2 regions of the Streptomyces sp. NPDC093225 genome follow, and region 1 is predicted to be linked to the other one. Evidence: riboswitches for the same ligand, from Rfam matches in the RefSeq annotation. Region 1 holds a riboswitch; the other holds the start of a gene.
The links. Region 1 has a riboswitch for cobalamin ahead of ACIQCH_RS28505 (ECF transporter S component). Riboswitches for the same ligand answer to the same signal wherever they lie in the genome.

Region 1 (4,302 bases):
CAGCCGGAGCCGGCCCGGGCCGTTGCCGTAGCGCAGGGCGTTGCCGACGAGTTCGGAGACGACGAGCTCGCAGACGTCGGCGAGCTCCGTCAGATCCCACGCGGCGAGCTGCTCCGTGACCAGGCCCCGGGCGACGGACGCCGCACGCCCTTCCTGCGGCAGCTGCCACTCGCGGAGGCCGGCGGGGGCGGCCGGGGCGATCGTCGCGACGAGGAGCACGGCCTCGTCGAAACGATCGGTGTCGGCAGGGGCGCATTCGACCAGGGCGCCGCCTTCCAAGACCTCGGGTGCCAGACCGCGCGCCGCCGAGCGCAGGCGTTCCAACTGGTGGTCCAGGTCCGCGTGCCGGGACTTCACGAGCCCGTCCGTGTACATGACCAGATTGCCTCCTGCGTGGACTTTCAGGCGGATCGGGTCGTACGGAATCATTCCGGCGCCGAGCGGCGCGCCGATGGGCAGGTCCACGAAATCGGCGGAGCCCCGCCCGTCGACGAGCAGTGGTGGCAGGTGCCCGGCGCTGGCCAGCGTGTAGGTGGAGTCGGCCGGGTCGAAGACGGCGCAAAGGAATGTGGCGACCTGCTCGTCCTCCAGGTCACGCGTGGCGAGGTCGAGCCGGGCCAGGACGCGCTCCGGAGCCATGTCCAGGGTCATCAGGGTGCGGGCCACCGCCCGCAGACGCCCCATGGTCGCGGCCGCGGGCAGCCCGTGGCCCATGACGTCGCCCACCATGAGGGCCGTACGTCCGCCGGGCAGGGCCATGACGTCGTACCAGTCCCCGCCCACGCCGTGGTGGGCCGTCGAGGGCGCGTACTCGGCCTGGACGCGCAGCCCCGGCGTCACCGGCGTCGCGCGCGGCAGCAGAGTGCGTTGCAACGAGACGACGTGCTCGCGCTCGCGCCCGTACAGCCGGGCGTTGTCGACGTAGACGGCGGCCTGGGAGGCCAGTTGTTCCGCCAGTGCGAGGTCGGTGGAGGAGAACGGTGGTGTTCCGGGGCCGCGTACGAAGTCCGCGCTGCCGAGCAGCAGCCCGCGGGCGATCAGAGGCACCGCGAGATAGCTGTGCACTCCGGCGGCGCGCATCTTCGCCGCGGCGCTCTCCGTCGGCGCGACGTTGATGAAGTCGTCGTTCCGCATCCGGCTCACCATCACGGGCTTGCCCTGCCGCAGACAGTACCGATGGAGCAGCGTCTCGTGCGTCTGCTCCGTGCGGACGAAGGTCTCGCCCACCGGAGTGGGCTCCAGGGACGACAGCTCCTCGATGGCGCACAGCGCCGTGGCCCGCATGAGCGGGACGCCCGTACCCGTCCACCGTGAGCCCTCGTCGCCCCGCAGGACGCTCTCCAAGATGTCGACAGCGGCCCCGTCGGCGAAGCTGGGCACGGTGAACTCGGCCAGTTCCTGGGCGGTGCGCTCCAGGTCCAGGGTGGTGCCGATCCTGGAGCCGGCGGAGTTCAGCCAGGCGAGCCGATCGCGCGTGGTCATTCGGTCGAGGGGGAACTCGCCGGCGCTCCGGCCGAGCCGCCTGCGCGCAGCGGCCGACCGGTGCGCCGCGGCCCTCTTGCCAGCCGAGGCGCGGCTGGCCAGGCGCCGTCTCCCCTTGCCGTCGTTCACTCTTTCGACCTCCCGACAGGAACTCGATACCTGTTGGTGCCCAGCATGCACCCCTTCCCGGCGATTGGGTCGATGGCGGCCCGACGGCGGGCCAGGAGCTCGGCCAGTACGGAGCGGCGGGCGGGAAGGGCACGGACCTCGGGGTGGCGCACGACCACCGGGAGGGGATCGGCATGAACCCCGACTGCGGGCGGCGCGGCGGAAGACGGTGAGGCGAGGCGGATGCAGACGAGGTTGGCGACGGCGCGGCCGTCTGGTAGGGCGTCCACGGCCCGACCCCGCCGGTGATGAGGGCGGAGGCAAAGAGGGAGGTACAGCCCAGGGTGAGGCCGAAGCCGGGGCCACAGACACCCAGCATCGCCAGGGCCATGCCGCCCTCGGCGATCTCCGAGCTCCAGGTCGTTGACCCAGATGTTCCGGCCGTTGACGATCCCGGCGACGAGGCACTTGCCGGGCCGCGCATGACGGCGGTTGTTCCCGCTCACCCCTGCGGGGCAGTCCCGGACTCCCACCGGGTTCCCTCTTACGACGCATCCCGCCCGGAGGACGGGGCGAACCAGCTGCATGGGCCATGCCTAGGCCGAGTGCCCGCTGAGCGACGCCCGCCGTCCACCGTTCGGACGCACATACGAGATGACGCCCGCCCTCCTCGCTCGGATCGCCGACCGGGCCGGGCCATCACCGGAGCCCTGGCCCGTCCGGTGGCTCCGGCCGCCTCACCACGCCGGCTTGCGGGTATGGGCATAGACGAAGGCGCCCGGCGGGTGGTCCTCGAAGTGGAGGTGCGGGCCGGTGACGTTGCCGGTCGCTCCGACCTTGCCCAGCTGTTGGCCCGCCCTGACCTGCTGGCCGGTGACGACGCCCCGTTTCGAGAGGTGGCAATAGACGTACACCCGGCCGTTGTCGGCCTGGAGGCCGACCCAGCGGCCGTAGGCACCGCCGTTGTCGTCGGACCACTGGATGGAGCCGTCGCGGACGGCGACCACCGAAGTTCCTTGCGCCGAGGCATAGTCGTCCCCGGTGTGGTAGCCGGCACGGTACCGCGGATTCTGGATGCCGTAACGGTAGGTGACGCGATGCCCGGGCACCGGGGAGGGCACCCTTCCCGACCCCCCTTCGCCCCGGACTTCGAACCCGAAGCGGGCACCGAGCTTCTTGAGCGACTCCATTCCCGGGAGGCCGTCGGCGTCCGCGCCGGAGAAACCGAGGTACCGCTGCCACTTGGCGTAGGCCTCTCTGGTGCGTTCACCGTAGACACCCGGGCCCGAGCTGAAGTCGAGCCCCACCGCCTGGGCCAGGGCCTCTTGGACCACCAGGACGCTGGCGTTCTGCGCACCCGGGTGCAGCTCCGACAGATGTACGACCTTGGACATGATGGGCGTCCCTTCGGCGACCGTGATCAGTATCCGCACGGCCCGCGGTTGGGGTCGAACTGGCAGACGCGGCCGGCGAGGTTCGTCCCGTCGCGGTACACGCCGTATCGAGCCATCACATAGTTCATGGCTGCGCAGATGTTGGCCACGCCGTCGTAAATGACCTTCGAGGTACCCGGCTGGTGGTACGAGGCGAACGTCGGCGGGATGACCTGCATGACTCCGCGGGAGCAGTTGCGCGGACGGCCGTCGCTCTGCTTGGGCCCGGTGGCGTTGCTGTCCCAGTCGTTCACCGCGTTGAACCGGTACGACGACTCGCGCCGGGCGGCGACCAGGATGCCCGGCACCCAATGGGTCTCGGGTACGCGGAGGACGCGGCAGGCCTCCTTGGCCGCCGCCGTGGTGCTTCCGTCCTGCACGTGATCGAACTTGACGCTCGACAGGGGGATGGCGGAGTACCCTGCGACCTCGCCGTCCGGCGGGAGAGGCCGGTCGAAGAAGCTCAGCCCACGGACCGTGAACCCCTGCCGACGGCCCAGTTCGGTGAGCGAGAAGCGCCCGAACACGCCGTCCGCGTCGCCGTCGGTCAAGCCGAGCTTGCGCTGGAAGGCGGCCACCGCCGCTTTCGTACGCGGCCCGAACGTGCCTGGTGCCGCGGCGTAGTCAAGCCCGACTTCCTTGGCGAGCGCGCCCTGGACGATTCTCACCGAGGTGTTCCGCGCGCCGAACACGACCTCCGAAGCCGCTACCGCGATGTCCGAACTCGGCAGTACCGGACCGGCCCAGCTCCATGAGGCGACGGCCGTACCGCCCCGGGGATCGTCGGGGTCGGCGGTGGGCGGACAGCCGTCCTCGAACTCCGGCGCGAAGTACCCTACGACCTTCATGCTGCGCCGCTCCGTACTGTGCGAGTAGACGCCGAAGCCCTGACCGGCGTCTTCGGCGTTCTCGGGAACGGTGTTGCCGCCCTTGGTGTAGACGTGCGTCTCGTCGAAACCGACCACGACCTCGGTGTGGCCGCCGTGGGACAGGTTCGTCCACGCCCCGATGGAGGGGTAGTCGGACCACTGATCGCGCGTCCTGGCCCATTCGGTGAAGACGGAGACGTTGTTGACCTTGGGAACGATGTGGTCCAGGCCGACGTCGGCGTACATGTCCCAGTTGAACATGACGCACCACGGCTCGCCGTCCTCGCCGAACTGCCTTCCGAACTGTGTCCGGTTGTCGTAACCGGTCCCCGGCACGTTCGTCTCGTACACGCCCTCGGGAACGTTCTGGATGTGATCGACCAGAATCCGCCATTGAGGTGCTGCCATCG
Region 2 (4,302 bases), on a different contig from region 1:
CCACTCCGTCACCCTCTACGAGGCCTCCGGCCACATCGGCGGCCAGCTCGACATCGCCCGCCGCATCCCCGGCAAGGAGGAGTTCGACGAGACCGTCCGGTACTTCGCCACCCAGCTCGAACTCCACGGCATCGACGTCCGCCTGAACACCTTCGCCGACGCCGCCGCGCTGGCCGCCGAGGGCTACGACGACGTGGTCGTCGCCACCGGCGTCACCCCGCGCACCCCCGACATCGAGGGCGTCGACCACCCCAAGGTCGTCACCTACCTCGACGTCCTGCGCGACGGCGCCCCGGTCGGCGAGCGGGTCGCGGTCGTCGGCGCCGGCGGCATCGGCTTCGACGTGGCCGAGTACCTCACCGACGGCGGCGAGGGCGCCAGCCAGGACCCGGCCGTGTACTTCCGCCACTGGGGCGTCGACACCACCTACGGCGCCCGCGGCGGCCTCGGCACGCCCGAGCGGCCCGTCCCGCCGCGCACCGTGCACCTGCTCCAGCGCAAGACCACCAAGGTCGGCGCCGGCCTGGGCACCACGACCGGCTGGATCCACCGCACCGAGCTCAAGCACCGGGGCGTGACCATGGTCGCCGGCGCGACGTACGAGCGCATCGACGACGAGGGCCTGCACATCACCGTCGACGGCGAGGCCCGCACCGTGCCCGCCGACACCGTCGTCCTGTGCACCGGCCAGGAGCCGCGCCGCGACCTCTACGAGGAGCTCACCGCGGCCGGCGTCCGGGCGCACCTCATCGGCGGTGCCGACGTGGCCGCCGAACTCGACGCCAAGCGCGCCATCCGCCAGGGCACGGAGCTGGCCGCGGGGCTCTGACCCGCACCGGCACGGGTGTTGTGGCGGCCCGCACCGGGCCGCCACAATCGACCCGTGACGCTGACCACGGCCGAGGCCGACAAGATCCTCACCGACAACTTCGCCCCCTGGGTGCTCGCCCTCGGCCTCACCGTCGCCGAGACCGGCGAGCGGCACGCCGTCCTGCGGCTGCCCTGGTCCGACGCCCTCGCCCGGGACGGCGGCGGCCTGTCCGGTCAGGCCATGATGGCCGCGGCGGACACCGCCACCGTCATCGCCGTCTCGGCGGCCCGCGGCGGGTACGGGCCCATGACGACCGTCCAGCAGTCGACCACCTTCCAACGCCCGGTCGTCGGCGCCGACCTGCTGGTCCGGGTGGACATCTCCAAGCTCGGCAAGCGCATGGCGTTCGCCGACATCACCATGACGGCCGAGGGGCAGGAGGAGCCGGCGGCTCGGGCTTCCACGGTGTACGCCCTCCTGGGCTGAGGTCGCCAGGCCGGTCCGCAGCCTCGTGCCGGGCCGGTCCGCTGCGCGGGCCCGGTCCCCACCTCGCGAGAGTGCCGTCCCGTGGTGTGTGGGGGAGGCGCTTGAGCCGGTATGGCAGGCTGGTCCGGAGGCAGGCCCGGGCCTGGGGTGGCCGAAGGCCAGGGGCGCAGCCCCCTTGCCCCAGGGGTGGGCCTGCCGCAGGGCCTGCAGGCCATGCCGGGTCAAGCGCCGAGGGGACCCACACACCACGGGACGGCCGCCACACACCCCACCCCGCCACCGGCCGCCTATACACCAGGGATCGGCGCCGAGACCCACCTGGCGTACACCCCACCCCAACCCAAGGCGTACATCCGGCACGCCCCCGCTGCCACACCCCCAACCCACCCCTCGACAAGCACCCGCAGCCGCCACCGCAGCGAATTCGCTGATCTTTAGGCGTCCTTGAGGCGTGACCGCATACCCTGGCCCCAGCAGCTGGTTCGCCCCGTCCGCCAGACGGGATGCGTCGTAAGAGGGAACCCGGTGGGAATCCGGGACTGCCCCGCAGCGGTGAGCGGGAACGACCGCCGTCATACGCACTGGGTCCGGCAAGGGCCCGGGAAGCGACGGCCAGTAGGTGCCCGCCGGGAGACCGGCAGGCGTGCCCGCGAGTCCGAAGACCTGCCCGTTGCCCGCGCCCGGCCGATGCCGCGCGCGGACGCTCCGGTGACCTCGTGGGTGGGTCGGAGGACAAGAGACGGGCGATCGCCGCCGCGCGCACCCCTGCGCGCCCGCGGCCGGGGGCCCGCTCCCGTCGTCCCTTCGCGCTCCCGTCCGTCACCGGACCCAGGAGACACACTCGCGAAGGAGAGTGCTGTGACCAGCACTGTGTACGGATACCCCCGCCAGGGCCGGGGCCGGGAACTGAAGACGGCGGTCGAGGGCTACTGGAAGGGCCGCACCGACGCCGCGGCCCTGCACGCCACCGCCGCCGAACTGCGCCGCACCGCCTGGCGGGAGCTCGCCGAGGCCGGCCTCGCGGAGCTGCCGACCGGCGACTTCTCGTACTACGACCACGTCCTCGACACCACCGTCATGGTCGGCGCGATCCCCGACCGGCACCGCGCCGCCGTCGAAGCCGACCCGCTGGACGGGTACTTCGCCATGGCCCGCGGCACCGATGACGCGGCACCGCTCGAGATGACGAAGTGGTTCGACACGAACTACCACTACCTGGTGCCCGAACTGGGTCCGGACACCGTGTTCGCCGCGAACTCGGCCAAGCAGACGGCCGAGTTCGCCGAGGCGTTCGGCCTCGGCCACAGCCCGCGGCCCGTGCTGGTCGGCCCCGTCACGTACCTGCTGCTCGCCAAGCCCGCGCCCGGGGTGCCCGCCGACTTCGAGCCCCTCACCCTGCTCGACCGGCTGCTGCCCGTGTACGCCGAGGTGCTCGCCGACCTGAAGGCGGCCGGCGCCACCTGGGTGCAGCTCGACGAGCCCGCCCTCGTCCAGGACCGCACCCCCGCCGACCTGAACGCCGCCGCCCGCGCCTACCGCGAGCTCGGCGCCCTCGCCGACCGGCCGAAGCTGCTCGTCGCCTCCTACTTCGACCGGCTCGGCGAGGCCCTCCCGGTGCTGGCCAAGGCCCCCGTCGAGGGCCTGGCCCTCGACTTCACCGGCCCGGCCGCCGCCAACCTCGCCGATCTGGCCGCCGTCGGCGGCCTGCCCGGCAAGCGCCTGGTCGCCGGCGTGGTCGACGGCCGCAACGTGTGGATCAACGACCACGAGAAGTCCCTCGCCACCCTCGGCACCCTGCTCGGACTCGCCGACCGCGTGGACGTCGCCGCCTCGTGCTCGCTCCTCCACGTGCCGCTGGACGCGGCCGCCGAACGGGACGTCGACCCGCAGATCCGCCGCTGGCTCGCCTTCGCCCGCCAGAAGACCGGCGAGATCGTCACCCTGGCCCGCGGCCTGGCCCGCGGCACCGCCGCCGTCACCGCCGAACTCGCCGCCAACCGGGCCGACCTGGCCTCCCGCGCGACCTCCCCGCTCACGCGCGACCCCGCCGTGCGCGCCCGCGCCGCCGCCGTCACGGACGCCGACGCCCGCCGCACCCAGCCGTACCCCGAACGCGCCGCGGCCCAGCGCGCCCACCTGGGCCTGCCCCCGCTGCCCACCACGACCATCGGGTCGTTCCCGCAGACCACGGCCCTGCGGACGGCCCGCGCCGACCTGCGGTCCGGCCGGATCGGCCAGGACGAGTACGACAAGCGCATCGCCGCCGAGATCGACGAGGTCGTCGCCTTCCAGGAGGACGCCGGACTCGACGTCCTCGTCCACGGCGAGCCCGAACGCAACGACATGGTCCAGTACTTCGCCGAGCAGCTCACCGGCTACCTCGCCACCCGGCACGGCTGGGTCCAGTCGTACGGCACCCGCTACGTCCGCCCGCCGATCCTGGCCGGCGACATCTCCCGCCCGGCCCCGATGACCGTCCGCTGGACGACGTACGCCCGGTCCCGCACCCCCAAGCCCGTCAAGGGCATGCTCACCGGGCCCGTCACCATGCTCGCCTGGTCCTTCGTCCGCGACGACCAGCCGCTCGCCGACACCGCCCGGCAGGTCGCCCTCGCCCTGCGCGACGAGGTCGTCGACCTGGAGGCCGCCGGCACCTCCGTCATCCAGGTCGACGAACCCGCCCTGCGCGAGACCCTCCCGCTGCGCGCCGAGCGCCGCGCCGACTACCTCGCCTGGGCCACCGGGGCCTTCCGCCTCGCCACTTCGGCCGTCCGGCCCGACACCCAGATCCACACCCACATGTGCTACGCGGAGTTCGGCGACGTCCTGCGGGCCATCGACGACCTCGACGCCGACGTGATCAGCCTCGAAGCGGCCCGCTCGCACATGCAGGTGGCCCGCGAACTCGCCGGCGCCGGCTACCCCCGCGAGGCCGGACCGGGCGTCTGGGACATCCACTCCCCGCGCGTCCCCTCGGCCGCGGAGGTCACCGACCTGCTCCGGGC

Region 2: another riboswitch for cobalamin. It lies ahead of metE (5-methyltetrahydropteroyltriglutamate--homocysteine S-methyltransferase); the one in region 1 lies ahead of ACIQCH_RS28505 (ECF transporter S component).

The regions. Positions count from the first base shown of each region.
Region 1 is NZ_JBIVNX010000039.1:25,490-29,791, reverse strand. It holds gene ACIQCH_RS28510 (SpoIIE family protein phosphatase) at 1-1,482, opposite strand, end outside; partial or broken gene ACIQCH_RS28505 (ECF transporter S component) at 1,865-2,002, opposite strand; cobalamin riboswitch at 1,993-2,137, opposite strand; gene ACIQCH_RS28500 (M23 family metallopeptidase) at 2,328-2,984, opposite strand; gene ACIQCH_RS28495 (peptidoglycan-binding protein) at 3,011-4,300, opposite strand.
Region 2 is NZ_JBIVNX010000007.1:91,654-95,955, reverse strand. It holds gene ACIQCH_RS09455 (FAD-dependent oxidoreductase) at 1-829, shown strand, start outside; gene ACIQCH_RS09450 (PaaI family thioesterase) at 884-1,297, shown strand; cobalamin riboswitch at 1,774-1,969, shown strand; gene metE (5-methyltetrahydropteroyltriglutamate--homocysteine S-methyltransferase) at 2,156-4,302, shown strand, end outside.